Regions from separate parts of the Mesorhizobium sp. B1-1-7 genome, predicted to be linked through region 2. Evidence: predicted binding sites of a transcription regulator. Region 2 holds the regulator's gene; each other region holds the start of a gene.
The links. The regulator LexA, encoded in region 2, represses DNA repair genes until DNA is damaged. The targets are predictions, from matches to a motif close to TGTTCNNNNTGTGTTCNG.
Positions count from the first base shown of each region.

Region 1: FJ978_RS27075 (UvrD-helicase domain-containing protein) is a predicted target of LexA. The motif match lies at 2,335-2,352, and genes of this name have one in related genera.
Region 3: uvrA (excinuclease ABC subunit UvrA) is a predicted target of LexA. The motif match lies at 6,034-6,051, and genes of this name have one in related genera.

Region 1 covers NZ_VFWQ01000019.1:18,401-28,961, forward strand. The annotation lists gene FJ978_RS27075 (UvrD-helicase domain-containing protein) at 1-2,292, opposite strand, end outside; gene FJ978_RS27080 (glucose/quinate/shikimate family membrane-bound PQQ-dependent dehydrogenase) at 2,556-4,874, shown strand; gene FJ978_RS27085 (hypothetical protein) at 4,901-5,338, opposite strand; gene FJ978_RS32885 (hypothetical protein) at 5,343-5,504, opposite strand; gene FJ978_RS27090 (dienelactone hydrolase family protein) at 5,738-6,625, shown strand; gene FJ978_RS27095 (DMT family transporter) at 6,682-7,590, opposite strand; gene FJ978_RS27100 (Lrp/AsnC family transcriptional regulator) at 7,680-8,159, shown strand; gene FJ978_RS27110 (hypothetical protein) at 8,417-8,614, opposite strand; gene FJ978_RS27115 (thioesterase family protein) at 8,859-9,338, opposite strand; gene FJ978_RS27120 (FAD-linked oxidase C-terminal domain-containing protein) at 9,441-10,561, shown strand, end outside.
Region 2 covers NZ_VFWQ01000001.1:204,767-215,327, forward strand. The annotation lists gene lpxB (lipid-A-disaccharide synthase) at 1-210, shown strand, start outside; gene gltA (citrate synthase) at 339-1,667, opposite strand; gene gltX (glutamate--tRNA ligase) at 1,853-3,277, opposite strand; gene FJ978_RS01025 (ComEC/Rec2 family competence protein) at 3,381-5,834, shown strand; gene lexA (transcriptional repressor LexA) at 5,828-6,580, opposite strand; gene FJ978_RS01035 (pyridoxal-phosphate dependent enzyme) at 7,116-7,931, opposite strand; gene FJ978_RS01040 (GntR family transcriptional regulator) at 7,928-8,701, opposite strand; gene FJ978_RS01045 (ABC transporter substrate-binding protein) at 8,852-9,838, shown strand; gene FJ978_RS01050 (ABC transporter ATP-binding protein) at 9,896-10,561, shown strand, end outside.
Region 3 covers NZ_VFWQ01000001.1:73,841-84,401, reverse strand. The annotation lists gene FJ978_RS00370 (AraC family transcriptional regulator) at 59-907, opposite strand; gene FJ978_RS00365 (hypothetical protein) at 994-1,536, shown strand; gene FJ978_RS00360 (MarC family protein) at 1,653-2,282, shown strand; gene FJ978_RS00355 (OsmC family protein) at 2,342-2,767, opposite strand; gene FJ978_RS00350 (single-stranded DNA-binding protein) at 2,930-3,451, opposite strand; gene FJ978_RS00345 (metalloregulator ArsR/SmtB family transcription factor) at 3,678-3,992, shown strand; gene FJ978_RS00340 (SRPBCC domain-containing protein) at 4,024-4,500, shown strand; gene FJ978_RS00335 (ATP-dependent Clp protease proteolytic subunit) at 4,524-5,129, shown strand; gene FJ978_RS00330 (hypothetical protein) at 5,219-5,512, shown strand; gene uvrA (excinuclease ABC subunit UvrA) at 6,202-9,123, shown strand; gene FJ978_RS00320 (GNAT family N-acetyltransferase) at 9,126-9,599, shown strand; gene FJ978_RS00315 (DUF72 domain-containing protein) at 9,624-10,430, shown strand.

The sequences.
Region 1 (10,561 bases), on a different contig from region 2:
GGGGTTCTGCCTTCCTGCTCCCTGGCCGCCGCCCCGGCCCGCCGCGAACGAGCCGCCGCCATAGGGATTGCCATAGCCGCCGTAGGAATTGCCGGCTTCGGCGATCTCGACATGGGAGTTCGGCAGTTCCTCGAGGAAGCGCGACGGGATGGTCGATTGCCACAGGCCGTGGATGAGGCGGTTAGAGACGAACCAGATATGCAGGTTCTTCTTGGCCCGCGTCAGCCCGACATAGGCCAGCCGCCGCTCTTCCTCCAGCCCTGAACGGCCGCCTTCGTCGAGCGCGCGCTGGTGCGGGAACAGGCCTTCCTCCCAGCCGGGCAGGAAGACGGTCTCGAATTCGAGGCCCTTGGCCGAATGCAGCGTCATGATCGAGACGGCGTCGAGCCCGGCATTCTGCTCGGCATCCATGACAAGCGCGACATGCTCGAGGAAGGAGCGCAGCGACTCGTACTCCTCCATCGAGCGGACCAATTCCTTGAGGTTCTCCAGCCGGCCGGGGGCTTCGGCCGAGCGGTCGTTCTTCCACATGTCGGTGTAGCCGCTCTCTTCGAGAATGGTCTCGGCGAGTTCGGTATGCGGCGTGGTTTCCAGCGCCTTCTGCCAGCGTTCGAAATTGGCGGCGACCTCGCGCAGCGCGGCGCGCGGTTTCGGCTTCAGTTCGTCGCTTTCGGCGAGGTTGGCGGCAGCCTCCAGCATCGGGATGCGCAGCGCGCGCGCCGTGTCGTGGATCTGGCGAATGGTGGCTTCACCCAGCCCGCGCTTGGGCACGTTGACGATGCGCTCGAAGGCGAGGTCGTCGCCGCCATTGGCGACGACGCGGAAGAAGGCCAGTGCGTCGCGGATTTCCATGCGCTCGTAGAAACGCGGACCGCCGATGACGCGGTAGTTGAGGCCGAGCGTGATGAAGCGGTCCTCGAAGGCACGCATCTGGAAAGACGCGCGGACAAGGATCGCCATGTCGTTGAGGTTGTGCTTCTGGCGCTGGTAGGCCTCGATCGTCTCGCCGATGGCGCGGGCTTCCTCCTCGGAATCCCAGGCGGCGTGGACGTTGACTTTGCCGTCCTCGGGATCGTTGCGATCGGTGAACAGCGTCTTGCCGAAGCGGCCCTCATTGTGGGCGATGAGATGGGAGGCCGCACCCAGGATGTGCGCGGTGGAGCGGTAGTTGCGCTCCAGCCTGATGATGGTGGCGCCGGGAAAATCCTTGTCGAAGCGCAGGATGTTGTCCACCTCGGCGCCGCGCCAGCCATAGATCGACTGGTCGTCATCGCCGACGCAGCAGATGTTTACGGTGGCCGGACGCGGATTTCCCTCCCCCTTGAGGGGAGGGTGGCCGGGCGAAGCCCGGTCGGGTGGGGTCCTCGCGGCAGTGCGCGACGCTGCAGCGGTGCCTTCTGCGGCGACCCCCTCCGCCCGCTTCGCGGGCACCTCCCCCTCGAGGGGGGAGGATTGCGGCCGCTGCGCCAAGAGCCGCAGCCACATGTACTGGGCGGTGTTGGTGTCCTGGTATTCGTCGACGAGGATGTATTTGAAGCGCCTGTGATAGTCCTTCAGCACGTCCGGATTGGCGCGGAAGATGCGGATCGGATGGCACAGAAGATCGCCGAAATCGCAGGCGTTCAGCGTCTGCAGGCGTTCTTGATAGGCCTTGTAGAGCTCACGGCCCTTGCCGTTGGCGAAGGCGCGCGCGTCGCCCTCGGCGATGTCGGCCGGACCTTGGCCCTTGTTCTTCCAGCCGTCGATCATCTGGGCGAACTGCTTGGCCGGCCAGCGCTTGTCGTCCAGGCCCTCGGCCTGGATCAGCTGCTTGATCAGCCGCACGACGTCGTCGGTGTCGAGGATGGTAAAGTCGGATCTCAGGCCGGCAAGCTCGGCGTGGCGGCGCAGCAGTTTCACGCCGATCGAGTGGAAGGTGCCGAGCCACGGCATGCCCTCGACATTGCCTTCGCCGATCAGGATGCCGATGCGCTGTTTCATCTCGCGCGCGGCCTTGTTGGTGAAGGTCACCGCGAGGATCTGCGGAGGGAAGGCTTTGCCGGTGGCGAGGATGTGGGCGATGCGGGTGGTCAGCACGCGGGTCTTGCCGGTGCCGGCGCCGGCCAGCACCAGAACCGGGCCTTCGGTGGTTTCCACCGCCAGCCGCTGTTCGGGATTCAAACCCTTGAGATAGTCGGGCGCGTTGTTGTGGCCGCTGCGGGCAGCCATGGCGCGCGCGGCAATGCCCGACGGGGCCGTGGGCCGCGCATTGGGTTCGTCGAAAAAGGGCATGTCTTCGGAAAAGCCGGACATCTTCCCCCCGAATGTAGTGATTCGGGAGGGAAAGACCAGAAGTGTCTACGTTTTGTTCCCGGTAAAGTGGCTTATCCGGCCGCCTAGCCAACGGACGATCGGCCTGCCCAGCGTTTGCAGCAGGGGAGATAGCCCCTATCACGCCGCATGGCTCAAGCTTGACAGGCGGGGCGGGCGGAGGAAAGTTGTGTTCCGGGCGTGAACGCAATGCCGGGTTGCCCATGGCCGCGCCACGCAGCGCGAACAGTCGAAGGAGTATCATCTTGGCTGTCACCATCACCTCCCTCGTTCTTTTTCTGCTTGGCCTGGCGCTTGGCGCCGGCGGCATCTGGTTGGCTTCGCTGGGCGGCAGTTGGTACTACATCATCGCCGGTCTCGCCTTCCTGATCGCCGCCTGGCTGCTCTACCGGCGCCGCTCCACGGCACTGTGGCTCTATGCGGCGATCGTGATCGGCACGCTGGCCTGGGCGGTCTGGGAAATCGGCTTCGACTGGTGGGAACTCGGCCCGCGCGGCGGCATCATCGTGCTGGTGGCGCTGTGGCTGCTGACGCCCTGGGCGAGGCGGGGGCTTGCCGGTCCCGACGGGCGCGCACCGCTGATCCTGGCGGTGCTGGCGTCGCTGGCGGTGGCCGGCTATTCGATGACCACGGACCCCAAGGACATCGCCGGCGCGCTCGACACCGATAAGGTGACCCCCAACGCCAATCTTGGCGGCGATGTGCCGGCCGGCGAGTGGCACTATTACGGCCGCACGCAATTCGGCCAGCGCTATTCCCCGCTCGACCAGATCACGCCGGACAATGTCGCCAACCTGAAGCCAGCCTGGACCTACCGGACCGGCGACGTAAAGGGGCCTGACGATGTTGGCGAGACCACCTATCAGGTCACGCCGCTGAAAGTCGGCGACACGCTCTACATCTGCACGCCGCACAATTTCGCCATCGCGGTCGATGCGGCGACCGGCAAGGAAAAATGGCGCTACGATCCCAAGATTAAGCTCGACAAGGATCGCCAGCACCAGACCTGCCGTGGCGTATCCTATTATGCCGATGCCGCCGGTTCCGCTGGCCAGCCTTGCGCGACCCGCGTATACCTGCCGACCTCCGACGCGCGGCTGATCGCGCTCGACGCCGCCAACGGGCAGGTCTGCCCCGCCTTCGCCGAGGGCGGCACGCTCAACCTTCTGACCGGGATGCCGTACCCGAAGTCGGGCTATTATTACTCGACTTCGGCGCCGCTGATCGCGGGCGGCAAGATCATCGTCGGCGGCGCGGTCAACGACAATTATTCGACGCAGGAGCCGTCCGGCGTCATCCGCGCCTATGATGCCGCCACCGGCAAACTGCTGTGGAACTGGGATTCCGGCAATCCGGACCAGACGACGCCGCTGGCGCCCGGCCAGACCTACACCGCCAACTCGCCCAACATGTGGTCGACGCCGAGCGCCGACGAGAAGCTCGGCCTGCTCTATGTGCCGCTCGGCAACCAGACGCCGGACCAACTCGGCATGGGCCGCAGCGACAATGTCGAGAAGTTCTCCTCCTCGATCACCGCGCTCGACCTCAACACCGGACAGTTGAAATGGGTGCGGCAGACCGTGCATCACGACCTGTGGGACATGGACGTGCCGGCGCAGCCGACCCTGATCGACATCACCAAGGCCGACGGCTCGATCGTGCCGGCGCTGGTCGGGCCGACCAAGCAGGGCGATCTCTATGTGCTCGACCGGCGCAGCGGCGAGCCGGTGATCGCGGTCAAGGAAGTGCCGGCGCCAGGCGGCGCCATCGAAGGCGACCACACATCGCCGACCCAGCCGGCGTCGGACCTCTCCTTCAACCCGAAGCCGCTGACCGATGCCGACATGTGGGGCATCACCATGTTCGACCAGCTGGCGTGCCGGATCGCTTTCCACAAATTGCGCTATGAAGGCCGCTACACGCCGCCCTCGCTGCAGGGATCGCTGGTCTATCCCGGCAATTTCGGCACCTTCAACTGGGGTGGCGTCGCGGTCGATCCGGTGCGGCAGGTGATGTTCGGCATGCCGACCTATCTCGCCTTCACGTCGAGACTTGTTCCGCGCGCGGACGTGCCGGCGCCGGGCGACGACACCAAGGGCAGCGAGCAGGGGCTGAACCGCAATGACGGCGCTTCCTATGCGGTGGTGATGGGACCGTTCCTGTCGCCGCTCGGCATTCCCTGCCAGGCGCCGCCCTGGGGCTATGTCGCCGGCGTCGATCTCAGGACCGGCGCGATCGCCTACAAGCACCGCAACGGCACCGTCTACGACATGACGCCGTTGCCGCTGCCGCTGAAGGTCGGGGTGCCTGGCATTGGCGGGCCGATGATCACCGCCGGCGGCGTCGCCTTCCTGGGTGCCGCGGTGGACGATTATCTGCGCGCCTATGATTTGACATCGGGCAAGCAGCTCTGGCAGGCACGGCTGCCGGCGGGCGGCCAATCGACGCCGATGACCTATACGGTGGCGGACGGGCGCCAGTTCGTGGTCATCGTCGCCGGCGGCCACGGCTCGGTCGGCACCAAGCCCGGGGATTACGTGATGGCCTACGCGCTGCCGAAGTAGAGGCGGGCTGCACCAAATCGTTGGTGCTAGCCGAGCCCCAAATGGCCCTTCAGGCTGGGCACCGAGCCGAGCACCTGATTGGTCAAATCGGGGCCAGCGGCGGCTTCGGCCTGCTGGACCAGCGTTTCGCCGGCCTTCTGGATTTGCGCCATGTCGAGGCCGGATGCCTTGAGCGCGGCGAGGCCGTTGACCAGCGCGCCGGCCTTTTCGCCGAGGACGCCGCCAAGCGCGCCCTGCAGCGACGACAGGAAGCCGCCACCGCCGCCGGCAGGCGCGGCGGCCATGACGTCATATTTCTGCGCCAGTGCATCGGCGCCCGGGATCTTGGCGAAGAATGACGAGGCGCTGGTGCCTTCCGCCTCATGCTCGAGCACCGAGAAAATGGTGCCGACGACTTTTTCCGTCGTTGCCTGGTCGAGACCCGCCTTCTGCGAAACGGTGTTCACGATGTCCTGTACGTCCATGACTTCACCTCAACCTTGGGTTTTTCGTGTTTGCCGGATAGCGCTGGCTGCGAACCTTGACCATGGACTTCTTGACCATCGACTTGTGGCTCGCCACGACAATTGTCGCGCGCATCGCCAGTATGGCGGCGGCGGCAATCATGAAGGCGGTTGCAAGGGTCGGCATGATCATCGTTTCCTCCAGGCCGCGCCATCGGGCGGCCGATCAGCCAGTTTCCCCTACTATTGTGGCAGCGCCACCAAGATTGTCGATGATGACAAAAACGTGATGAGAGATGAGATCCGTCGTCTGGGCGCCGATCGCTGGGCGGACCGATGTCACTGTCCCGTGACTGGACGATGAGAGGCTGGCCCCTATCTTGCGGACGGCAGGGACAGTCCAGCCCGGAGGAGTGCGCCATGACCGACGTCACCACCACACCCGTGATCACCCAGGCGATGATCGACGCCTATGACGAATACACGCATCTGACGCTCGACCGCCGCCGCTTCATGGAACAACTGAGCAGGCTTGCCGGGTCGGGTGCGGCGGCGGCCGCGATCGCGCCGCTTTTGGCCGCGAACTCCGCCCAGGCGGCGATCGTTGCCGAAAATGATGCCCGCGTGAAAGGCGAGGACATCACCTATCCCGGCAGCGGCGGCGAGATGAAGGGCTATCTGGTCAGACCGGCAAACCAGACAGGCAAGGTCGGCACCGTCATCGTCATCCATGAAAACAGGGGGCTCAACCCGCATATCCGCGACGTTGCCCGGCGCGTGGCGCTGGAAGGGTTCGTGGCGCTGGCGCCCGATTTCCTGTCGCCGCTCGGCGGCACGCCCGCCGACGAGGACAAGGCGCGCGACATGTTCACCACGCTCGACCCGGCACAGACCGTCGCCAACGGCGTTGCCACCGTCGCCTTCCTCAAGGCCGACAAGGACGGCAACGGCAAGGTCGGCGCCATCGGCTTCTGCTGGGGCGGCGGCACCGCCAACATGCTGGCCGTCAATGCCCCCGACCTTGCCGCCAGCGTCGCCTATTACGGCATGCAGCCGAAGGCCGCGGACGTGTCGAAGATCAAGGCGGCATTGCTGCTGCACTATGCCGGGCTCGACGATCGCACCAATGCCGGCATCGACGCTTTCAAGAAGGAACTCGATGCCGCGCATGTCGAATACACTGTTTATGTCTATGAAGGCGCCAACCATGCCTTCAACAACGACACTTCGGCGGCGCGCTACGACAAGAAGGCTGCCGATCTCGCCTGGGGCCGGACGATCGCCTTTCTGAAGGAGAAACTGGCCTGAAGCAAAAACTGGCCTGAAGCAAAAACTGGCCTCAAGCAAAAACTGGCATTGGGCGTCTAATCCGTCCTCGCCGGCTTGTGGAAGGCGACGCCGGCGACCACCAGCGCGATGCCAACACAATCGCTGAAGCCGGGTATCTGGCGCAGCACGATGACGCCGATCAGCGTTGCCGTGACCGGGAGCAGCGACAGCATCAGCGCAAAGCTCGAACGCGGCAGCTGCGACATGGCGAGCTGATCGCAGATGTAGGGAATGACCGAGGAACAGATGCCGACGCCGATGGCGGCGATGAGCAGCAGCGGCGAGAAGAAGGCGGGCAGCGCGTCGGTAAAGCCGATCGGAAGCACGACCAAGAAGGCGACTGCCATGGCTGCTCCCAGGCCCGCTATGCCGTCACCGGCGCCGGCGCGGGCGACGCGGTGGCCGAGCACGATGTAGCCGACAAAGAGCGCGCCATTGAGGAAGGCCCAGAACAGCCCGAGCGGATCGCTGGACCACTTCACGTCGATCAGCAGCAAGGTGCCGGTAACGGCTGTCGTCAGGGCGGCCAGGTTGCGGACGCTCCTGAGGCCGACCAGCGCGACGCCGATGGTGCCGACGAATTCGATCGCCGCCACCAGCGAGATCGGCAACCGGTCGAGCGCCAGGTAGAACGCGCAGTTCATCACCGCCAGGCAAGCGCCGAAGGCCAGCAACAGCAGCCGCGCCGGGGGATCGGCGCGGGCGAAGGTCCGCCACGGGCGCGTCAGCGGCGCGAAGACCAGCGCGGCGGTGGCGATGCGCAGCCACGCCATGCCGAGCACGCCGACATGCGGGAAAAGCAGCACCGCGAAAGCCGGGCCGAGATAGTGGAAGACGGCGCTGACGCCGAACCAGACATGCGGCGGAAGTTTTGCCGCCATGTGGTCGAGCACGGGGCCGCCGGGCGCAGGGGTTGCGGGGTGGGCTTGCGATCGATCGTTCATTGGATCACTATCGCAGGCGATTTTTCGATTTTATATGGATGATGATCGGGCTATTTTGCCATCTCCTTTCTGGAGGCAAGGAGTTTTTAGTGAAACGCCTTCGAACTGAAAATGTCGATCTCGACGCCGCTGATATGAAGATCCTGCGCCTGCTGGAAAAGGATGCCCGCGCCAGCACGGCGGAGCTGGCGCGTTCGGTCGGGCTGTCGGCGCCAAGCGTCGCCGAGCGCATCAAGCGGCTGCAGGAGAACGGTGTCATCGAAGCCTACAGCGTCAAGATCAACCCGGCGGCGCTCGGCCTCAAGCTGTCGGCGTGGCTGCGCATCCGCCCGGTACCGGGGCAACTGTCCGTCGTGGCCGACATCATCCGCGAGCTGCCGGAGATCGCGCAATGCGACCGGGTGACCGGCGAGGACTGTTTCATTGCGCTCGCGCATGTCGGCTCGGTAACGGAGCTCGAACGGGTGATCGACCGGATCATCCCCTACGCGATGACCAACACGGCCATCATCCAGTCGTCGCCGGTGGTGGCGCGCTCGCCGCTGGCTGCGATCAAAAGATCGGCGTAGACCGGGGCGCAATTCGAGATGCTTGTTGATGGGTTGCGCCGCCCCTCATCTGCCTGCCGGCATCTTCTTCCCGTATAGTGACGGGGAGAAGGGGCTGGCCGCAATGTCGGCGCTTGTTCTGCAATGCTGGTGATTGGCGAAGCTGCCGGTGACAGCGTCCTTCTCCCCGTCACTATACGGGGAGAAGTGCCCGGCAGGGCGATGAGGGGCAGCACTGACCTATCGAAAATGGTAGCCGGGATGCCTACCCATCGGTGCTAAGCATGCCCGCGCTTCAGGCGGGCGCGCTTCAGAATGCTGCGCCAGCGGATCATGTCGAACGGGATCGGCTCGTTGTTGTTGGCGATATGGAAGATCTCGTTGTCGACGTTCTTGAGCGAACGCCAGAAATCATAGTCGGTGATGCGCGGATCGGCGGCCAGCCTGTCCACCTCGACCTTGATGTCGGTTTTCATGCACGTTCCTCGAACCGGCTCCGCCCGCCGCCCGTATAACAACCCGTGCGGACCTTTTCTGCCGCTCCGCTGAGTCGTTCAACGGCCCAATTGGCTTGTTCCCGTTAAAACCTCGGTAAGGTTAACGCCGTGGCGAGGCTGCTTCAAGAACCGGCGCCAGCCGATTTGCAGGTTCTTCCATTTTGAGCTGCCGGTGTGGCTTTGATGCCCAATTCGCTGGACGCGGTGACAGTGTCAGCTCGCCCTATTTGCGCTTGATCCCGATCGAGCGGCCGGCACGCTCCGGCATCGGCAGCACCGAATGCGCGGCGCGCATGGCTTCGACCTTGGCCAGCACATCGGCGGGGAAGGGCGCGACCTTCGGCCCCGACATGTCGACATGCAGCGACAAGGTTTCGGAGGTGGCGGCGAGCCAGCCGTCGACATGGCGGATTTCCTGATAGGCCCTGAGCCGCTTCTCGTCATGATCGATCAGCTGGAAGGAGACCTGGACCTTGTGCTCCAGATGCAGCTCCTGCACGTAGCAGACATGGACTTCGGCGGTGTAGATGGTGAGCCGCCGGTCTTTCACATAGTCCAGCCCCATGCCCATCGCCTCGAAGGCCTCGTCCGAGCAGCGGTCGAACAGCACGTTGTAGTAGGCCATGTTGAGATGGCCGTTGTAGTCGATCCAGTCTTTTTCGATGTCCATGGGCCTGGAGACGAAGGGGGCTGGGATGGACATGGAAACTTCCTTGTTCTGGCGCTGGACAGAGCGTGGCTACGGAGACTACGCATCCATAATCGCATAACAAGCGTGGACACTGGTCCATTCGCGGAGGAATTCATGGCTCTGAGCGACCTCAATCCCGTCGAACGCAACGAGGAAGGCATCGCGGCGGTGCTCGGCATCCTCAAGCAGCGGCTCGGCGAGCGCTTCCAGACCGGCGAGGCCATCCGCTCGCAGCACGCGCACACCACCACCTATCTCCCGACGCAGGCGCCGGACGGCGTCGCTTTTCCGGAGACGGCGGCCGAAGTGCAGGAGATCGTACGGGCCTGTGCCGCCCACCGCGTGCCGGTGATCGCCTTCGGCGTCGGTTCGTCGCTGGAGGGCCACACCAATGCACCGGGCGGCGGCATCTCGGTCGATACGTCGCGCATGAACCGCATTCTTGCGGTCAATCCGCAGGATCTCGACTGCACGGTCGAGCCCGGGGTGACGCGCGAGGATCTCAACCGGCATCTGCGCGACACCGGCCTGTTCTTTCCGATCGATCCGGGCGCCAATGCCTCGCTCGGCGGCATGGCCGCGACGCGGGCGTCCGGCACCAACGCCGTGCGCTATGGCACGATGCGCGAGAACGTGCTGTCGCTGACCGCCGTCATGGCCGACGGCGAGACGGTGACCACGGGCAAAAGAGCGAAGAAGAGTTCTGCCGGCTATGATTTGACGCGGCTCTTGGTCGGCTCGGAAGGCACGCTCGGCATCATCACCTCTCTGACTTTGAAGCTGCAAGGCATTCCGCAGGCGATCTCGGGCGGCGTCTGCCCGTTTCCGAGCGTCGAGTCGGCCTGCAACGCCGTCATCGCGACCATCCAGATGGGCATTCCGGTGGCGCGCATCGAACTGGTCAATGCACTGCAGATGCGGGCGATGAAGATTTATTCGAAGCTCGATTATCCGGAAAGCCCGTGTCTGTTCGTCGAATTCCACGGCAGCGATGCCGGCGTCGCGGAGCAGGCCGAAACCTTCGGCATGATCGCGGAGGAAAATGGCGGCGGACCCTTCCTGTGGACCAGCGTCGCCGAGGAGCGGACGAAACTGTGGAAAGCGAGGCACGACGCCTACTGGTCGTCGCTCACATTGCGGCCGGGCGCCAAGGGGCTGTCGACCGATGTCTGCGTGCCGATCTCGCGCTTTGCCGAATGTGTTACCGAAACGGAAGCCGACATCGCCGAGATGGG
Region 2 (10,561 bases):
ATCGTGCCGGAGCACTACAACCAGTATGTGCGGCCACGCTATCTGGCGCGGCAGCTGGAGGCCCTGTTTTCGGACACCGCCTACCGTAGCTGGCAAAAGGACGGCTTTGCTGAAGTTGTCAGGCGCATGGCCACGGACAGGCCTTCAGGCGAGATCGCCGCTGAGGTGGTGATGGGGTGCATAAAGAAGGCAGTAGGCAGTAGGCAGTAGGCAGTAGGCAGTAGGCAGTAGGCCTCTTATTCCCTACTGCCTATTCCCTATTCCCTATTCCCTATTCCCTATTCCCTATTCCCTATTCCCTATTCCCTATTCCCTCTATTCCCTATTCCCTCTATTCCCTACCTTTTCGCGATCGGCACGTAGTCACGCTCCGGCGCACCGGTATAGAGCTGGCGCGGGCGGCCGATCTTCTGGCGCGGATCTTCGATCATTTCCTTCCACTGCGCGATCCAGCCGACGGTGCGGGCAACCGCGAACAGCACGGTGAACATGGTGGTGGGGAAGCCCAGCGCCTTCAGCGTGATGCCGGAGTAGAAGTCGACGTTCGGGTAGAGCTTCTTCTCGATGAAGTAGGAATCGGTCAGCGCGATCTTTTCCAGCTCCATGGCGATGTCGAGCAGCGGATCGTCCTTGATGCCGAGTTCACCCAGAACCTCATGCGCCGTCTTCTGCATGATCTTGGCGCGCGGATCGTAGTTCTTGTAGACGCGGTGGCCAAAGCCCATCAACCGGAACGGGTCGTCCTTGTCCTTGGCGCGGGCGATGAATTCCGGGATGTGATCGACATGGCCGATCTCGCCCAGCATGTTGAGCGCCGCTTCGTTGGCGCCGCCATGGGCCGGGCCCCACAGGCAAGCGATGCCGGCGGCGATGCAGGCGAACGGGTTGGCGCCCGAAGAGCCGGCGAGGCGAACGGTCGAGGTCGAGGCGTTCTGCTCGTGGTCGGCATGCAGGATGAAGATGCGCTCCATGGCGCGTGCCAGCACCGGGTTGATCTTGTATTCCTCGCACGGCACGGCGAAGCACATGTGCAGGAAGTTGGCGGCGAAACCGAGATCGTTCTTCGGGTAAATGAAGGGCTGGCCGATGTGGTACTTGTAGGCCATGGCCGCGATCGTCGGCATCTTGGCGATCAGCCGCATGGAGGCAACCATGCGCTGGTATGGATCGGAGATGTCGGTGGAGTCGTGATAGAAGGCCGACAGCGCACCGACCACGCCGCACATCACCGCCATCGGGTGCGCGTCGCGGCGGAAGCCGGTGAAGAAGCGCGACATCTGCTCGTGCACCATGGTGTGGCGCGTCACGCGGTAATCGAAATCGTCCTTCTGCGCCTTGGTCGGCAGTTCGCCGTAGAGCAGGAGATAGCAGACTTCGAGGAAATCGCCGTGTTCGGCCAACTGGTCGATCGGATAGCCGCGGTGCAGGAGAATGCCGGCATCGCCATCGATGAAGGTGATCTCCGACTCGCAGCTCGCCGTCGAGGTGAAGCCGGGATCGTAGGTGAAGGCACCGGTGGTGCTGTAGAGCGAAGCGATGTCGATGACGTCGGGCCCGACGGAACCGCTTCGCACCTTGAACTCATGAGTCTTGCCGCCGAATTCCAGCTTTGCCGTGGCCTCTTGGGTCTTGCCGCCAAATTCCAGTTTTGTCGCAGCTTCGGTCATTGCAAACTCCTTCTCGTTTCCTCATGCCGGCAAAGGCAAATTTCTGCAGAGCGACACGTCGAAATCACCGCAATGCGCGTATTCGCCACCGCATTTCAGGAGGGTGCGTGCCAGATTGGGCCAGGGCCTAATGTTGCACTGCGAAACCCGCCTTTCAATGCCAATCTTCTTGGGCCAGTTTGCTCCTAATCGATTTGATCGGCTATGCGCGCCAGGCTCTCCTCGCGCCCCAGCACGGCAAGCACGTCGAACACGCCTGGCGAGGTGCTTTTGCCCGTCAGGGCGGCCCTCAGAGGCTGCGCCACGGCGCCAAGCTTGTGGCCACCGGCCAGTGCGTAGTCCCGGATCGCGGCCTCCGCGGCCGCGGCCGTCCAGTCGCCCGACAGCGCGTTCAAAGCTTCGTGAGCGCCGCGCAGGATCTTGCGGGCATCGTCGTTGAGCAGGAGTGCCGCCTTGTCGTCGATCGGCAGCGGCCGCGTGGCAAACAGGAAAGCGGCGCCGTCGACGAGCTCGACCAGCGTCTTGGCGCGCTCCTTCAGGCCGGGCAGCGCTGCCAGCAGCTGCGCCTTGTTGCGGTCGTCGAGGCGCGCGGCCATCGCCGGGCCACCCTCGAGATAGGGCAGGGTGGCGATGAAGATGTCCAAGAGTTCGGCATCGGCCATGCGGCGCATATGGGCGCCGTTGATCGCCTCCAGCTTGGCGAAATCGAAACGGGCCGCGCCCTTGTTGACGTCGCCTATGTCGAACCAGGACACCATGTCCTTGATCGACATGATCTCGTCGTCGCCGTGGCTCCAGCCCAGGCGCGCCAGGTAGTTGAGCAGTGCTTCCGGCAGGTAGCCCATGGCGCGGTAGGCCTCGACGCCAAGCGCGCCGTGCCGCTTCGACAGCTTGGCACCGTCGGCGCCATGGATCAGCGGGATGTGCGACATCGACGGCACATCCCAACCCATGGCGTTGTAGATCACGGTCTGGCGGGCGGCATTGGTCAGGTGATCGTCGCCACGGATGATGTGGGTGATGCCCATGTCGTGATCGTCGACGACGACGGCATGCATGTAGGTCGGGTTGCCGTCGGAGCGCAGGATGATGAAGTCGTCGAGATCCTTGTTGGGGAAGCGCACCTCGCCCTGCACGCGGTCGTGCACCACGGTCTCGCCCTCCGTCGGCGCCTTGACACGGATTGCGCCCTTGACGCCGGGCGGGGCTTCGGACGGATCACGATCGCGCCACTGGCCGTTGTAGCGCGGCGGCAGGCCCTTGGCGCGCGCTGCCTCGCGCATCGCCTCGAGTTCGGCGGGGGTCTCGTAGCTGTAATAAGCCTTGCCCAGGCGCACCAGCTCCTCGGCCACCTCGCGGTGTCGCGGCGCGCGCTCGAACTGCGAAACCGCGTCGCCATCCCAGCCCAGACCGAGCCAGGTGAGGCCGTCCAGGATCGCGGCCGTCGCCGCCTCGGTCGAACGCTCGCGATCGGTGTCCTCGATGCGCAGCAGCATCGTGCCGGCGGTATGCTTTGCATACAGCCAGTTGAACAGCGCCGTGCGCGCGCCGCCGATGTGCAGGTAGCCGGTGGGCGAGGGGGCAAAACGGGTGACGACCTTGTCGGACATTGAACTCTCGGGAAGCGTCTGAAGCGGGGTGTGGGGTGCGCGGACTTTCGCGCGTCGCGCGTTCATGTACCATAGGGCGTCAGGGGTGCAAGGGGCAGACCCGATGGCTGGACGAAGCCGGGGCTCGGATCAGGGCGAGGACGCAGTTGTTGGCGTCAGCGAGCGGTCCTTGTTTGCGATGCCGCTGCCGGCCGAGTTGCCGACGCAATCGCCTCTCGTGCCGGGTTCAGGCAAGCAGTCGCTACCGGATATCCCCGCCCCAGTTTCGTCGCCGGCCGGCAGGATCGTGCGTGTGCGTCGGCAACTCGGCCGGCTGTCATTGCCGCGCCTGCGCAACGGCATCACTGCGGCGGCGGAGCTGGAGCTTGACCGCGGCATTGGCTTCCTGCTGGTGCCGGTTTGCCTTGCAATCGGCGCGATCGGCTATTTTTCCCTGGCAGCCGAACCGGACTTCGCCAGGCCTGTCGCGGTGGTGGCCCTCATGGGCCTGCTGGCGATTGTCTCGCGCTCGTGGCCGAAAACCCATCTGTGCATGACGGCGGCATTGCTGTGCGCGCTTGGCTTGCTCGCCGCCAAGGTCGAGACGTGGCGCACCGGAACCCAGATGCTGGGCTCGGAAATCTCGACGCAACTGAGCGGCCGCGTGGTCTCGATCGAAGAGATGGAGACCGGCCGCATCCGGCTGACCATCGACGTGACATCGACCGCCCGGCCGAAACTGCGCTACGCGCCGGAAAGGGTTCGGCTTTCGGCACGCAAGATACCGCCGGAAATGACCGCCGGCTCCCTTGTCACGGGCTACGCCAAGCTGTTGCCGCCAACCGGTCCGGTGCGGCCGGAGAGCTACGATTTCTCCTTCGACAGCTATTTCGCCGGCATCGGCGGCAGCGGGTTCTTTCTCGGCAATCCAAAAGTCGTTGCGGCCGATGACGGTGGCATGCCGCTGTCGGCCCGCCTTTCCTCAGCGATAGAAAACGCCCGCGAAGCCATTGCCGACCATATCAGGGGCAGCGTCGGCGGCGCCGAAGGCGAGATCGCGGCGGCGTTGATCGTCGGCGTGCGCGCCGGCATCCCCGACGAAATCAACGAAGCGATGCGGCGCACCGGCATCTATCACATCATCTCCATTTCGGGACTGCACATGGCGCTGGTCGCCGGCACCATCATGGGTCTGCTGCGCGGCGCCTTCGCGTTGTTCCCCGACTTTTCCGCGCGCCGGCCGGTGAAGAAATACGCGGCCGCGGCCGCACTTTTGTCGATCGCCGCCTATCTCGTCATCTCCGGCGTCGTCGTCGCCGCCGAGCGCAGCTTCATCATGCTGGCGGTGATGCTGATTGCCGTCCTGTTCGATCGCGCGGCGCTGACCATGCGCAATCTTGCGATCTCGGCGATCGCCGTCATCCTGGTTTCGCCGCATGAGGTGGTCGGTCCGAGCTTCCAGATGTCGTTCGCTGCGACCGCGGCCCTGGTTGGCGCCTATGCGGGCTGGGCGGATCACCGTGCGGGAAAGACCAGACCGCCGCCGCCGAAGCGCTCCTTGCCCGGTTTCCTGACCCGAAAATTCCTGCTGGCGACAGGCGGATTGGCCATGACCTCCATCATCGCCGGCAGCGCCACGGCGCTGTTTGCCATCTGGCATTTCCAGCGGGTGTCGCCGCTCAGCCTGTTCGCCAATCTGGCCGTCATGCCGATCGTGTCGGTGGTGATGTTCCTGGCCGTTGCCAGCGCGCTGCTGATGCCGTTCGGACTGGATGCGCCATCCCTTTACCTGATGGGCAAGGGCCTGACCGCGATGATCGCCATTTCGGCGTGGATATCGGAACGCTCTCCGGTCGATGCTGTCGGGCTCATCTCACAGCAATCCGTGCTGCTGGTGACGATTGCCCTGGTCATCGCGACGATGGCGACGACGTGGCTGCGGCTTGCAGCGCTTCCATTCGCGCTCGCCGGCTTGCTGGCGGTGTCCGACACGCGCCCGCCGGATGTGCTGGTCTCGGAAGATGCGCGGCTGGTCGCGCTGCCGATCGGCGGCGGCGAACTCGCGGTCAGCCGGCCCCGGCCAAATGAATTCACGGTCGACAACTGGAAGCGCGCGCTGAGATCCGAAACCATCATCCTGCCGGAGATGTTCGACAAGGCGGATGGACAATTCGATATTGCCGATGCCGTCAATCTCCCGCCGGGAGCGCCGTTCTATTGCACTGACGGCGTCTGTCTCGCCAGGCACCCGTCCGGTGCGATCATAGCGCATGTCGAAGACCGCAAGGATACCTGGAAGGCCTGTGGCTTCGCCGACCTGATCATTGTCAATGACGCGACGGCCTATGATTCTTGCCACAATCCGCTGGTTCTCGTCGTCACCAAACGGCAGCTCGCCCGCAAGGGCAGTGCGGCCATCTTCTTCGACCGCCAATCGGCCACCGGTCCGCCAACCATCAGCTTCGCAGTAGATAGCCCGTATCGGCCCTGGCACGCGCAGCGAAAATTTTCGCGCGAGGCGAGGGGCCTGGAGCCCTATCGCAAACCTGACAAGCCAAGTGCCGTGCCGGCTCAGTAGCGCCTGATCAGCCCGACGAGCTTGCCCTGCACCTTGACCCTGTCCGGCCCGAAGATGCGCGTCTCATAGGCCGGATTGGCGGCTTCAAGCGCAATCGAAGCACCCTTGCGGCGAAACCGCTTCAGGGTCGCTTCCTCCTCGTCGACCAGCGCCACGACGATCTCGCCCGGGCTCGCCGTATCGGCGTTGCGGATAATGACCGTGTCGCCATCGAAGATGCCGGCCTCGATCATCGAGTCGCCCTTGACCTCGAGCGCATAGTGCTCGCCGCCCATGATCATGTCCGGCGGCACCGAGATGGTATGCGTCTGATGCTGGATGGCATCGATCGGCACACCGGCGGCGATGCGACCCATGACCGGGATGGACACCGCTGGAACCGCATCGTCGTCATTGCCGGCAGCGGCAAAGCGCGACGGTGCCGGCTTGATCTGGCGGCCGAGGCTGCCCTGACCGAGACCGCCTTGGCCGAGACTTCCCTGGATGACGCTTGGCGAGAATTTCTTTGCCGCGTTGAGGCCCGGCGCGATCGAATCCGGCAGCCGCAGCACTTCCAGCGCACGCGCCCGGTTGGGCAGCCGGCGAATGAAGCCGCGTTCCTCCAGCGCCGTGATCAGGCGATGGATCCCTGATTTGGAGGCGAGGTCGAGCGCCTCTTTCATCTCGTCGAAGGAGGGCGGAATACCGCTTTCCTTGAGCCGTTCATGAATGAACATCAAGAGTTCATGTTGCTTGCGTGTCAGCATGGCGGCCCCCAAGGCATCTGGACAAGGGTTTTGATCCAGAATGGTTCTGATCCAGAATCGAAAAACAAACCCAGAACAAACACTATCTGTTCCAGTTGTGTTCTGCAACCGTTTAAAGTTTAGTGAATTTGGTAAGAGAGCCGAAATCATTTGCGGCCCCGGACAGGCCGGAAATCGGGGTTTTTCGCCCGTTGCCGCCCGTCGCCCGCATTGAAATGTTTGGTTAATAGCCTGTGGCCTGTCTTGCGACATGGCTCGGCATCAGCCGACGGCAGAGCCCGGCGAGGCCGATTTCCGCGCTTGCGATCGGCTTGCCTGCCGTGAACGAAACGAAATCAAAACGCCAACAATCGCCGGTTCGGAAGCAGGTACGGGATCAGGCTGGCGGGATCGCACCGGCCAGCACCTGCGCATAGGATTCCGCATCGATATTGCCGCCGGAGATGACGCAGACGACGTTGCCGGTCGCCTGCTCGCTGCGGAGAGCCGCGGCCAGCGAGGCGGCGCCCGCGCCCTCGGCGACGACCTTGGCCTTCTAGAACAGGAGCCGCATGGCCTCCGTCACCTCTTGCAGGCTGACGGCGATGGCACCGTCGATGAGCTGGTTCGCCAACGGCCACAGTTCGGGGATCAGGGAGGGACCGCCAATGCTCTTGATGAAGGAGGGCCGTGTCTCGATCTCGACAATACGTCCGGCCGCCAGTGCGGCGGTCACCGGCGCTGCGTTCTCGTCCTCGACGGCAAAGACCCTCGCCTGCGGACGAAGGGCCTTGAGCGCACTTGCAACGCCGGTCGTCATGCCGCCGCCTCCATATGGCGTCAGCACGAAATCGACATCCGGCAGATCCTCGACAATCTCGAGGCCGATGGTGCCATTGCCAGCCAGCACCGCCTGATCGGTAACGGGATTGATGAGAAGTTCGCCAATGTCGGGCCGCTCGATCGCGGTGATGTAGCGCCACCAGGTCCCGTGGGAGACAAAGCGCACCTCGCCGCCAAGACGGCGGACACCGTCGATCTTGGTCTGCGGCGCGCCGGCATACATGTAGGCGGCCATCGGAACGCCAAGAGCCCTAGCCGCCCAGGCCATCCCATAGGCCATGTTGCCCGAACTGACGATCGCAACACCGAGCCTGAGCTCATCGGCGTCACGAGAAAGCAAGGCATTGAGCGCCGGCCTGAGCTTGAAGGCGCCGATCGGCGACAGGGTCTCGAGCTTGAGGAATATCCGCTGGTCGGCACGGCCAAGATCGAGGCGCAGCAGCGGGGTGCGCGGCAGCCAGGCGGCCAGCCGATCGCGGGCTTCGGCAATCTCGTCAAGCGTCGGACGATGCGGAGGTGCCGAGATCATCCGGCAACCGCTTTCAAGCTGCCGGCGCGCGCGACGTCCTTGTTCGCGTCGCCGTCCTCGCTGTGGACATAGACGTGCAGCGTATAACCGATGTGGGCCGTCATCAGCGCTTTTGCCCGCTCGACGTCGCGGTCCAGGGCGGCTTCCATGATCGCCGTGTGGTGCTCGATCGCCATCGCCTCGCGCAGCGCGTTCATGGCCTCTTCGTAGCCGTCCTTGAGGCCGGCCGCCGCCCGCAATGTCGGCGCCAGCCCAAGAAAGCGATGGTGCCGGCGCAGCTGGTCCGAGATCGTCGAGCGAAACCGCAACAGCCAGCTGGATGTCGCAGCGCTCAGCAGCGCGGCATGAAAAGCCTCGTGGTTCTCGTCCCACTGGTCGACGGCGGCATCCGATGGGTCGTCCACCGCGGTCTTGCAGCGGGCGAGCCGGTAGTGCGCGGTGACAACCGCGTCTTCCCACTCCCGGCCGCCTTTCTCCATCGATTCCTGGAAGAGCGGTATCTCGACGACCATCCTCGCGCGCGCCAGATCCTCAAGTTCGGCCCGGGATACGGGGGCGACCGCGAAGCCGCGATTGCTGATGGCGGTGACCAGGCGTTCGGCTTCGAGCCGCGACAATGCTTCGCGCAGCGGCGTCCAGCCAACTCCATAGATGCCGCGCAGGGCGCTGAGCTTGAGCGGGGCACCCGGCATGAGACGGGTGGTGAGGATATCGCGCCGCAGAAGCTGGTAGGCGGCTTCCGTCTTGGTGGAGTTCTTCTGGTCCTGCATCGCGATCCATTCGTTCTCTGCCATTGGAGAAATTATATATGATGGTCGGTGATGGCAAGAATTATATATAATGTTTGACATGCGCCGATGGACTGACCATGATCGCTGGAGGTGCCCCGAGGCGGCGCTGATCAAATCTGGGAGGAAATGATGTTGAAGTCTAAATCCGCTTGGCTGTCGGGATTGGCTCTGGCAGGCGCATTGATGGTCAGCGCCGGCAGCGCCGCGGCCGATCAGATACGTATCGGCATCGCCAATTTCGGCGAGCATCCGCAATTGAACGCCGCCATAGCCGGCTTCAAGAAGGCGCTGACGGACAATGGCTTCGTCGAGGGCAAGGACGTCGTCTACACGGAGAGCCATACTAATTTCGATGCATCGCTGGTGCCGCAGATGATCGCCAAGCTGCAGGCCGAGCAGCCCAAGCTGATCTACACCATCACCACGCCGGTCTCGCAGATCGCCAAGAAGGCGCTCGCGGGCTCCGGCATTCCGATCGTCTTTGCCGCGGTCACCGACCCGGTGGCGGCCAAGCTGGTGCCGTCGTGGGACGCAGGCGACGAAGGCATGACCGGCGCCACCGATCTGCAGGACGTCGCCGCGGTAATGGCCTTCACCAAGAAGCTTCTGCCGAACGCCAAGCGTTTCGGCGTGCCTTACAATCCGGGCGAGGCCAACGACGTTGCCCTGATCGAGAAGATCAAGGCGGCGGCGCCCGCTGCCGGCTTCGAAGTCGTGGAAGTCGGTATCGACAACGTCAATGACATCCAGCAGCGCATCGCCTCGCTCGCCGGCAAAGCCGACGTGATCTACGGCCCGACCTCGAACCTGATCCAGCCGGCGATCGCCGCCGTCTCCGCGGCCGCCCGCCAGGCCGGCATCCCTGTCGTCAACGCCGACGACAGCGCGGTCCGCAACGGCACCGTACCGGCGAGCTTCGCGGTCAATTACACGCAGGTCGGCGTCAACGCCGGCAACATCGCCGCCGAGATCCTCAAGGGCAAGGATCCGAAGACGATCGCGCCGTCGCGCCCGGCCTACAAGGACCACATGGCAACGATTTCCCGCAAGGCGATGGCCGCGTTCGGCATCGAGATACCGGCTTCGATGGCCGATTGCGGCTGCATCGTCGACTGATATCGGGACTGAGGGGTGACGGCAGGGGCGCCGTCACCCTCAGGTCAGGGAGGAACGATGCTCGAGATCCGATCCGCGCGCAAAGTATTCTACAGGGGCCAGGCCGACGAGAAGATCGCGCTGGACGGCCTCAGCCTGTCATTGGCGACTGGCGAGTTCGGCATCGTCATCGGCTCCAACGGAGCCGGCAAGAGCAGCATGCTCAATGCCATTTCCGGAGCGCTCATCCTCGATTCCGGCAAGATCCTGATCAACGGCGCCGATGTGACAAATATGCCGGTGCACAAGCGTGCCGCAAGATTGGCGCGGGTGTTCCAGGATCCGATGCGCGGCACCGCCGCCAGCATGACGGTGGCGGAGAACATGCTGCTGGCCGATCTGCGCAGCCAAAAGCGCACCCTGCGGCAAGGGCTGAACGCCACACGGCTCGCCTCCTACAAGGAGCGCCTGTCCATACTGGGCCTCGGCCTTGAAAATCGTCTCGATACGCGCGTCGACCTGCTCTCGGGCGGGCAGCGGCAGTCCCTGTCGCTGATTATGGCCGTCGGCGGATCGCCAGACTTGCTTTTGCTCGACGAGCACACAGCGGCGCTCGACCCGCGCACGGCCGAGATCGTCATGCAGGCCACGGTGCGTGCCGTCAGCGCGCTGAAGCTGACCACACTGATGGTCACCCACAACATGCAGCACGCCGTCGACTATGGCAGCCGGGTGATCATGCTC
Region 3 (10,561 bases), 130 kb from region 2:
CCGCGATCTCGACGGCATCTGATCGCGGCTTGGCCGTGTGCCGACTTCTGACTGAGCCCTAACCAAGACGCTCGCGAGCCGGGGCGCTTGATCGGCGGGCGCGATAGTCGCCGGGCGTTTCGCCCATGACACGTCGAAACCGGCGATTGAAGGTCGACAAATCATTGAAGCCGGCCTCGAAGGCGATCGCCGAGATCGTATCGTTCGACATGCGCAGCCGCACCGCCGCGCGGTGCAGCCGGATCTTGAGCAGGAACTGATAGGGCGTCATGCCGGCGACCTGCCGGAAGGTGCGCAGGAAATGATAGGGACTGGTCGCCGCTTCATCGGCCAACACCGAAAGCGAAACCGGCCGGTCGGCATCCAGCTCGATCCGCCGCACGGCTTCGGCCACCCGTTTCTGGTCGCGGCGGCTCGGGGCGCGCCTGGCAGGCGTGGCGCTGGAAACCGTGGCGACTGCGGCAGCGGCAATGCGTAGGGAAAGTTCCTCGAAGGCGTCCTTGTCGGCCATTTCGCGGGCGGCTTCCACCTCTGCCAACAATGGCGCCAAGGCCGGCAAAGGCGGCAGTCGCGGCGCGTCGAAGGCAGATTTCTTGGCGCCTGGCACATCGGCGACGATCCGTTCCATGTAGTCCGGCCTGAAATGGAACGAGAGGCAACGGTCGCCGCTGCCATGCTCGTGCCCGCATTCGTAGCACGTGCCGGGATTGCCGAGCAGGAGGGCGCCGGGTGCCAGCATCGCGGTGCCTTGCTGCGCGCGGTAGCGGAACGTGCCGCTGGTCACCGCCGCGACACAAAAATCCCGATGCGCCTCCTCGAACGGCCGATCGCCGGCGCCGGCCGTGCAGATCACATCCGCCACATGCCAGCCAGGTCCAAATGCGAGCGTATGCGTTGTGGCCCTCATGGGCCGAAATATAGCAATTTTTCCCAAGCCCAGAACCCCGTCACCGGCTAGTCCTCACGGTCTCCTGACAAAAAGAGACCACGGCCATGTTCGATCCCTTTGCCGAAGCTTTGCACAGCCCCGGACCGATCGGCGAGTTAGCCGAAAAACTCAATCTCTACGGCCGCTTCGTCGGTGCCTGGACATTCGACGCCTCGCGCCACCTCGAGGACGGCACGGTGCTGACCGGGCGCGGCGAGGTGCATTTCGGCTGGGTGCTGGAAGGCCGCGCCATCCAGGACGTCTGGATCCTGCCCGCACGGAATACCGGTTCGCAGCCTTCGCTCGGCAAATGGACGTTCTATGGCACGACGCTGCGGGTCTATGATCCCGCCGCGGACGCCTGGCACATCTTCTGGAGCGATCCGCGCAACCAGTATTTCAGCCGCCAGCTCGGCCGTGCCGAGGGCGACACGATCGTGCAGGTCGGCGCCGATGGCACTGGCTCCTCGGTGCGCTGGAGTTTTTCGCGCATCACCGAGGACAGCTTCCGCTGGCTTGGCGAGCGTTCGCACGACGATGGCGCGACATGGCGGCTCGAGGTCGAATTCCTGGCCCGCCGCGCGAATAAAGTTCGAAATGAAAGGTAGCGGTCCCTCACGCCCCCTCTATCTTGCCGGCATTTCACGCCACAGCCTGTTTTCAGTGCCCCTGCTTTGCTCTACCAATTGCAGGGCACGGGCTCGGCCCGGCGGGAGGGTCAGAGATGCCGAGTTTCGACAGCCTGTTCAACGCCTTCGTCACCATTCTGGTGACCATCGACCCGCCCGGCCTGGCGCCGCTGTTTCTCGCCGTCACACGCGGCATGAACCGCGAGGAGCGCCAGCAGGTCTCGGTCCGCGCCTCGATCATCGGCTTCCTGGTGATGGCGCTGTTCGCCGTCGCCGGCGCCTCCATCCTGTCGGTGTTCGGCATTACGCTGCCAGCCTTCCGTGTCGCCGGCGGTTTTCTGCTGTTCTTCATCGCCTTTGAAATGGTGTTCGAGCGCCGGCAGGATCGCAAGGAGAAGATCGGCGACGTTGCCATCACCAAGGACATGATCCACAACATCGCCGCTTTCCCGCTGGCGATCCCGCTGATCGCCGGCCCCGGCGCCATTTCGGCGACGGTGCTGCTCTCCGGCTCGTTTCAGGGCTTTGCGGCGCAAGCCGCGCTGGTCGGCATCATCTTCGTCTGCCTCGCCATCACCTATCTGGTGTTCGTGCTGTCGGAGCGCATCGACCGCATCCTCGGCCAGACCGGGCGTTCGATCCTGACCCGCCTGCTAGGCGTCATCCTGGCGGCATTGGCCGTACAGTTCGTCGCCGACGGCATCAAGGCGCTGATGGCGAGTTGAACAGTAATCCCTACTGCCTACTGCCTACTGCCTACTGCCTACTGCCTACTGCCTACTGCCTACCTCGCCGTCGTATCGATCACTTCGAAATCATGCGTGATCGTGGCGGTTTTGGCCAGCATTGCCGAGGCCGAGCAGTATTTCTCGATCGACAGGTCGATCGCTCGCTTGACCTTGTCCGGCGAGAGCGCCCTGCCCTTGACGACGAAATGCATGTGGATGCGCGTGAACACCTTTGGGTCGGTCTCGGCCCGGTCGGAATCGAGCTCGACGACGCAGTCCTCGACCGCCTCGCGGCCCTTTTCAAGGATATGGACGACATCATAGGCCGAACAGCCGCCGGTGCCGATCAGCACCAGTTCCATCGGGCTCGGCCCCGGCGTCTTGCCTTCCGGGCCGGACGCGGTTCCCAGCACGACCTTATGACCGCTGCCGGACTCACCGATGAATGTGCGTTCCTCCACCCATTTCACGCGTCCTTTCATCGAACTCGTCCTTCACCGTGTTTCCTTGACCGCTCGGCCAGCGCTCAATTCGACAATGCAAAACCCCGAAAGTCCATTGGGACTCTCGGGGCACAATGCTTGAGCCAACATTGAGCCTGAGCCAAAACTGGCGTCCGCGGTTTCGATCAGAGCCCGCCTTGATCAGAACGGGATTTCGTCGTCCAGCTCGCGCGACGAACCGCCGCCACCGCCGCCCCTGGGAGCGCTGCCGCCGCCACGGTTGAAGCTCTCGTTCGGGCTGGACTGGCCGAAATCGGAACCACGGCTGTTGCCGCCGGAATAACCGCCGACCTGGCCACCCTCGCCCTGGCCGCGCGCGTCGAGCATCTGCAGCTCGCCACGGAATTTCTGCAGCACGACTTCCGTCGTGTATTTGTCGGCGCCGGTCTGGTCCTGCCATTTGCGCGTCTGCAGCTGGCCCTCGACATAGACCTTCATGCCCTTCTTCAGGTACTGCTCGGCGACCTTGGCGATGCCCTCATTGAAGATGACGACGTTGTGCCACTCGGTCTTTTCCTTGCGCTCGCCCGAATTCTTGTCGCGCCAGCTTTCCGATGTGGCGATGCGGATGTTGACGACCGGCTCGCCCGAGTTCAGGCGGCGGATTTCAGGGTCCGCACCGAGATTGCCGACCAGAATGACCTTGTTGACGCTACCCGCCATGATATTTCTCCGCGCTCATCCGAAACAAATTTTTGTCGCAGCACCTTACAGGCTGCGAATGTCAGCCGCCTGCTAAGGCTGGCTTTTCCCACAAGGTTTTTGTTCCCTTTTCGTTCCTATATGCACTGCCGCTGATTGTCAAGGAATGGCAGCAATGCCCGAGCCCCGCATATGGGTTTCAAAACATCACTTGCCAAATCAATAAGTATCGACTTATGCTTTCGCCATGATCGAAGCAGAGATTTTCCGCGCCCTGGCCGACCCGACGCGCCGCGCCGTCTTCGAGCGTCTCGCCACGGCAGAGATGAGCGTGTCGGAACTGCGCAGCGGCCTGACGGTGTCACAGCCGGCCGTGTCGCAGCATCTGGCGGTGCTGCGCAGCGCCGGCCTCGTGGTCGAGCGGCGGGCCGGCCGCAATGCCTACTACCGCGCCGATCCGCAGGGGCTTGCCCCCCTGCTCTCCTGGATCGAGCGCTACCGGACCTTCTGGCCGGAGCGTATCGAAAGGTTGAAGACGGTTTTGAAGGATATGGATCAGTGAAGGGTTTGGACCAGTGAAGGATTTGGGATCGATGAAGGCCAAAAACCAAAACGAAGTCGCCCAGGATGCGCTGGAGTTCGAATACGATCTTTCCGAGCCGCCCGAAAAGGTGTGGCGGGCGCTGACGGTGCCGGAATTGCTCGCCGCCTGGATGATGCCGAACGACATCAGGCCGCAGGCCGGCAGCCGTTTTGCCTTCGCGGGACCGGAGGCTCCGATCGAATGCGAAATCCTCGACGCCGAGCCCGAACGCCTGTTGCGCTATTCCTGGCGGGAGCAGCCGGGCGATGCGACACGGCAGGACCCGCTCGACAGCACCGTCACCTTCACGCTTGCCCGCACCGTTTCCGGCGGCACGCATCTGCGCATCGTCCATGACGGCTTTGCCCGCAAAGCCATGCCCGCCGTCGCCATGGCTGGTGCCGGCTGCCGGCTTTCGCTGGGGTTGCACGAGGCCGGGAAGCCCATCGCCGCGAACACGCCGCGCCTTCTGCTGCGCGCGGCGTGAACATAGAAATCGGAGACGAAAAAATGAGCGGTGTTGCCAATCTGGTGCCGATGGTGATCGAGCAATCGAGCCGCGGCGAACGCGCCTTCGACATTTTCTCGCGCCTGCTGCGCGAGCGCATCATCTTCATCAATGGCGAGATCAACGACGACATCTCGGCGCTGGTCTGTGCGCAGCTTTTGTCACTGGAATCAGACAATCCCGACAAGGAGATCTCGCTCTACATCAACTCGCCGGGCGGCGTGGTGACCAGCGGCTTCGCGATCTACGACACCATGCAATACATCAGTTGCCCGGTATCGACCGTGTGCATGGGGTTTGCCGCGTCAATGGGGTCGTTCCTGCTGATGGCAGGCACGCCGGGGCGTCGTATCTCGCTGCCGAACGCCACCATCCTGCTGCATCAGCCGCTGGGCGGCTTCCAGGGCCAAGCGTCCGATATCCAGCGCCATGCCGAGCGCATCGGGAAGACCAAACGCCACATGGCCGAACTTTACGCGCAGCATTGCGGCCGCAGCTACGAAGAGGTCGAACGTACGCTGGACCGCGATCATTTCATGACCGCCCGCGAGGCACAGGCATGGGGCATTGTCGACCACGTCTTCGACACGCGCAAAAAGGCGGCGTGAGGCGAAGGCAGATCGGATTTTCTTCGGCTTGCCGAAGATTTGACGAGACCGGTCTGGTTCCGATGGCGGCACCTCCCTATAATCGGGGGATGACCGACACGCATCCGTCCAGACCATCGCATCGTGTGATCGCCGCCGCCGTGCTCGCCATTGCCGGCCTCGTGTCCGGCACGGCCCTCGCAGAGGATGGCTCGCCGCCGCAGAAGGCCCTGCCCGGCGTGACCGGTGGCTATCACATTGCCAAGCCGGCCCCCCAGCCCGAGCCTGACGATGCGTTCCCCAGCAGCGGCAACGGCCAGTTCAAGATCGGCAACACCGATGTCAGGATTTCCGGCAGCATCACGGTCGATGTCGCCACGGGCGGAATGAAACCTCGAAGGTAGGGATAACCGCGGCCACCCCCGCACAAAAGAACAGCCCCGCCGTGCCCTAGGGCAAACGGACGGGGCTTTTCTGGATCTCAAATCCAATCTTGCCGGGAGTGTACTGCCGGCGTTTGATTTCGGATGCTTCGCGGCATTCAACCGACGATCCGACTAGTAGTCTCTGATTTTTGTGGGGTACGGCCGGCCACGGTTTGTCGGGGCAGCGTTGAAGCTGACCCTCACACTTACGCCTGCCGCGGCTCCAGCTAGATGTGGAGCCCTTGGGGACTATCAGGTGGCGTCATGCTCCGCTCCTTTGTCCGTTGCGACATCCGTCTCGAAGCGCAAATCGCACATGCCTGCGGCGTCTCGCAGGCCGCCTTGGGGCGGCGAGGCCATCGAAAGACGGCCGGCTTCGTTGACGCCTTGAGACTGCTCCCGTGAGCCGGCTGCGTCAACCGCCTATAGCCGGTTACGGAAAAATGTGATCGCCGGGAGGTTACGTCCAGGTCAGTTTTTGCACAACTTTGTCAGGAGCGTGTTCGGCCTTTGTTCTTTCCGCTTGCCCGTTCGCGCGAAAGACGGTTAAACGACTTCTGTCGGGAGTTGTGGCGTCTCTCGACGTGGCGGCAAAAACACCTACATAGGGGATGGCCGGGAAAAGCCCGCCAATCCCATGAATTCCAGATCTGAGGCGGCGACCGGCGATGGCCGACCATAAATTCCTTTCCATTCGCGGGGCGCGCGAACACAATCTGAAGAACGTCGATCTCGACCTGCCGCGTGACAGCCTGATCGTCATGACCGGCCTGTCGGGCTCCGGCAAATCGTCGCTTGCCTTCGACACCATCTATGCCGAAGGCCAGCGCCGCTATGTCGAAAGCCTGTCGGCCTATGCGCGCCAATTCCTCGAGATGATGCAGAAGCCTGACGTCGACCAGATCGACGGCCTGTCGCCGGCCATCTCCATCGAGCAGAAGACCACATCGAAGAACCCGCGTTCGACGGTCGGCACCGTCACCGAGATCTACGACTACATGCGCCTGCTGTTCGCGCGTGTCGGCGTTCCCTATTCGCCGGCCACCGGCCTGCCGATCGAGAGCCAGACGGTCAGCCAGATGGTCGACCGCGTGCTGGCGCTCGAGGAAGGCACGCGACTGTTCCTGCTGGCGCCCATCGTGCGCGGCCGCAAGGGCGAATACCGCAAGGAGCTGCTCGAACTGCAGAAGAAGGGCTTTCAGCGCGTCAAGGTCGACGGCGTCTTCTATGAAATCGCCGACGTTCCAGCACTGGACAAGAAATACAAGCATGACATCGACGTCGTCGTCGATCGCATCGTCGTGCGCGGCGATCTTGCCACGAGGCTTGCCGACTCCATCGAGACGGCGCTGAAGCTCGCCGAGGGGCTGGCGGTGGCCGAGTTCGCCGACAAGCCGCTCGACGCCAGTCAGACCGGCGAGGATTCGGTCAACAAGTCGAAGAACGAGACGCATGAGCGCATCCTGTTCTCGGAAAAATTCGCCTGTCCGGTGTCCGGTTTCACCATTCCCGAGATCGAGCCGCGCCTGTTCTCGTTCAACAACCCGTTCGGCGCCTGCCCGACCTGCGACGGTCTCGGCAGCCAGCGTGCCATCGACCCCAACCTCGTCGTGCCCGACGAGAACGTCTCGCTGCGCGACGGGGCCGTCAGCCCGTGGGCGAAATCGACCTCGCCCTACTACTCGCAGACGCTCGAAGCGCTTGGCAAGGCTTACAACTTCAAGCTCGGCGACAAGTTCAAGGACCTGACCACGGAGGCCCAGGACGCGATCCTGCGCGGCACCGGCGAGCGCGAGATCACCTTCCAGTACGATGACGGGTTGCGCTCTTACAAGACGACTAAAACCTTCGAAGGCGTCATCCCCAATCTCGAACGGCGCTGGAAGGAAACCGAATCCGCCTGGATGCGCGAGGAGATCGAGCGCTTCATGTCGGCGACGCCTTGCCCGGTCTGCAAGGGCTATCGGCTGAAGCCGGAAGCGCTGGCGGTGAAGATCGGCGGCAAACACATCGGCGAGGTCACCGAGCAGTCGATCCGCAATGCCGACAAATGGTTCACCGACCTGCCCGCGCAGCTCAACGACAAGCAGAACGAGATCGCGGTGCGGGTGCTGAAGGAAATCCGCGAGCGGCTGCGCTTCCTCAACGATGTCGGTCTCGACTACCTGACGCTGTCGCGCAATTCCGGCACGCTGTCGGGCGGCGAGAGCCAGCGCATCCGGCTGGCCTCGCAGATCGGCTCGGGCCTCACCGGGGTACTCTACGTGCTGGACGAGCCGTCGATCGGCCTGCATCAGCGCGACAACACGCGGCTGCTCGACACGCTGAAGCACCTGCGCGATATCGGCAACACGGTGATCGTCGTCGAGCATGACGAGGACGCCATCCTGCATGCCGACTATGTCGTCGACATGGGACCGGCCGCCGGCATCCATGGCGGCGAGATCATCGCCCAGGGCACGCCGCAGCAGGTGATGGCCAACCCCAATTCGATCACCGGCCAATATCTGTCGGGCGCGCTGGAAGTCGCCACCCCTGGTGTTCGGCGTGAGGCGAAAAAAAATCGCCGCCTGAAAATCGTCGGCGCGCGCGGCAACAATCTGAAGAACGTCACCGCCGAAATCCCGCTCGGCACCTTCACCGCCGTCACCGGCGTGTCGGGCGGCGGCAAGTCGACCTTCCTCATCGAGACGCTGTTCAAAGCGGCCTCGCGCCGCATCATGGGCTCGCGTGAGCATCCGGCCGAGCATGACCGCATCGAGGGCCTCGAATTCCTCGACAAGGTCATCGACATCGACCAGTCGCCGATCGGCCGTACGCCGCGTTCGAACCCCGCCACCTATACCGGCGCCTTCACGCCGATCCGCGACTGGTTCGCCGGCCTGCCGGAAGCCAAGGCGCGCGGTTATCAGCCGGGGCGTTTTTCCTTTAACGTCAAGGGTGGCCGCTGCGAGGCCTGCCAGGGCGACGGCGTCATCAAGATCGAGATGCACTTCCTGCCCGACGTCTACGTCACCTGCGACGTCTGCCACGGCAAGCGCTACAACCGCGAGACGCTCGACGTGCTGTTCAAGGGCAAGTCGATCGCCGACGTACTTGACATGACGGTGGAGGAAGGCGTCGATTTCTTCGCCGCCGTGCCCGGCGTCCGCGACAAGCTCGACACGCTGAAGCAGGTCGGCCTCGGCTATATCCATATCGGCCAGCAGGCGACGACACTGTCCGGCGGCGAGGCGCAGCGGATAAAACTCGCCAAGGAATTGTCGCGCAAGGCGACCGGCAAGACGCTCTACATCCTTGACGAGCCGACCACCGGCCTGCACTTCCACGATGTCGCCAAACTGTTGGAAGTGCTGCACGAACTGGTCGACCAGGGCAACACGGTGGTGGTCATCGAGCACAATCTCGAAGTCATCAAGACCGCCGACTGGGTGCTCGACCTCGGTCCCGAAGGCGGCGACGGCGGCGGCGAACTGGTCGCGTCAGGCACGCCGGAAGCGATCGTGCGCGAAAAGCGCAGCTATACAGGCCAGTTCCTCAAGGAACTTCTTGAGCGGCGCCCCGGAGGCAAGCGCGAAGCGGCGGAGTGAGCATGAACCTCAGAGCGGCCCGCCCCGAGGATCTCGCCGCAATCGTCTCGCTGACGCAAGCGGCGTACGCGCCCTATACCGCGCTGTTCGGCGGACCGCCGATCCCGGTCACGGAGGATTATGCGCCGCGCATCGGGCGCGGCGAGGTCTGGCTGCTGGAGAGTGGCGGCGAACTGGCCGGAGTGCTCACACTGGAGCGGCATGAGGACCACGCGATGATCTTCTCCGTCGCGGTGTCGCCCGCCTTCCAGGGCAAGGGTTTTGGTATCAAGCTGCTCAATCACGCGGATCGACAGACGCGCTTATGGGGCCTGCCGGAGACACGGCTCTACACCAATGCGAAAATGGGACGGAACATCGCGCTCTATCTCGCTTACGGCTATCGCGAAACGGGTCGCCGGCCCAATCCGTACCGGCCAGGATGGGTGCTCGTCGACATGGCAAAGCCGGTCGCCGAGGCCACGACGACGGCCTGATTTTCTAAAACTGGGAGGACGAAAATGAGCAAATCGGGAACAATCCGCTCCGGCATGGGCGGCTGGACCTTCGAGCCGTGGGATAAGTCCTTCTATCCGGACAAGCTTCCGAAGGCCAAGCAGCTGCAATATGCCAGCCGCCAGGTGCCGAGCATCGAGGTCAACGGCACCTATTATTCCAGCTTCAAGGAGCCGACCTTCGTCAAATGGGCTGGCGAGGCGCCGGACGGTTTTGTCTATTCGCTGAAGGGCAACCGCTTCGTCACCAACCGGCGCGTGCTCGGCGAAGCCGGCGAATCGATGATGCGGTTCCTCGGCTCCGGCGTTGCCGCGCTCGGCGAGAAGCTCGGGCCGATCCTGTGGCAGTTCGCACCGACCAAGAAATTCGATCCGGACGATTTCGAGGCCTTTCTGAAACTCTTGCCGGAAAAGCAGGATGGCGTTGCGCTGCGCCACGCGCTCGAAGTGCGCAACGACAGTTTCGTGGTGCCGGAGTTCGCGGCCCTGGCGCGCAAATACAAGGCGGCGATCGTCTATGCCGATCATGCCAAATACCCTGATATCGCCGACGTCACCGGGGATTTCGTCTATGCGCGGCTGCAGACCGGCTCGGATGACAATCCCGATTGCTACACGGCAAAGGGCCTCGACGAGTGGGCGGCGCGGGCAAAGACCTGGGCGCAGGGCAAGCAGCCGGAAGACCTGCGGCGTGCCGATCCCAAGACCGATGCGCCGGTCCAGCCGCGCGACGTGTTCGTCTACTTCATCACCGAGGGCAAGGTGCGCGCGCCGTTCGGGGCGATGGCGCTGATGAAGCGAGTGGCCGGCTGACGAGCTTCAGTCGATATCCGGCTACATGCTTAAAGCGCGCCATCTATGCTTTGTACGCGTAGCAAAGCGCCTATTCGTGGCATCTTCGCCATGATCGTAACCTTATCGACACTTCCTTGCCGCATGAATGC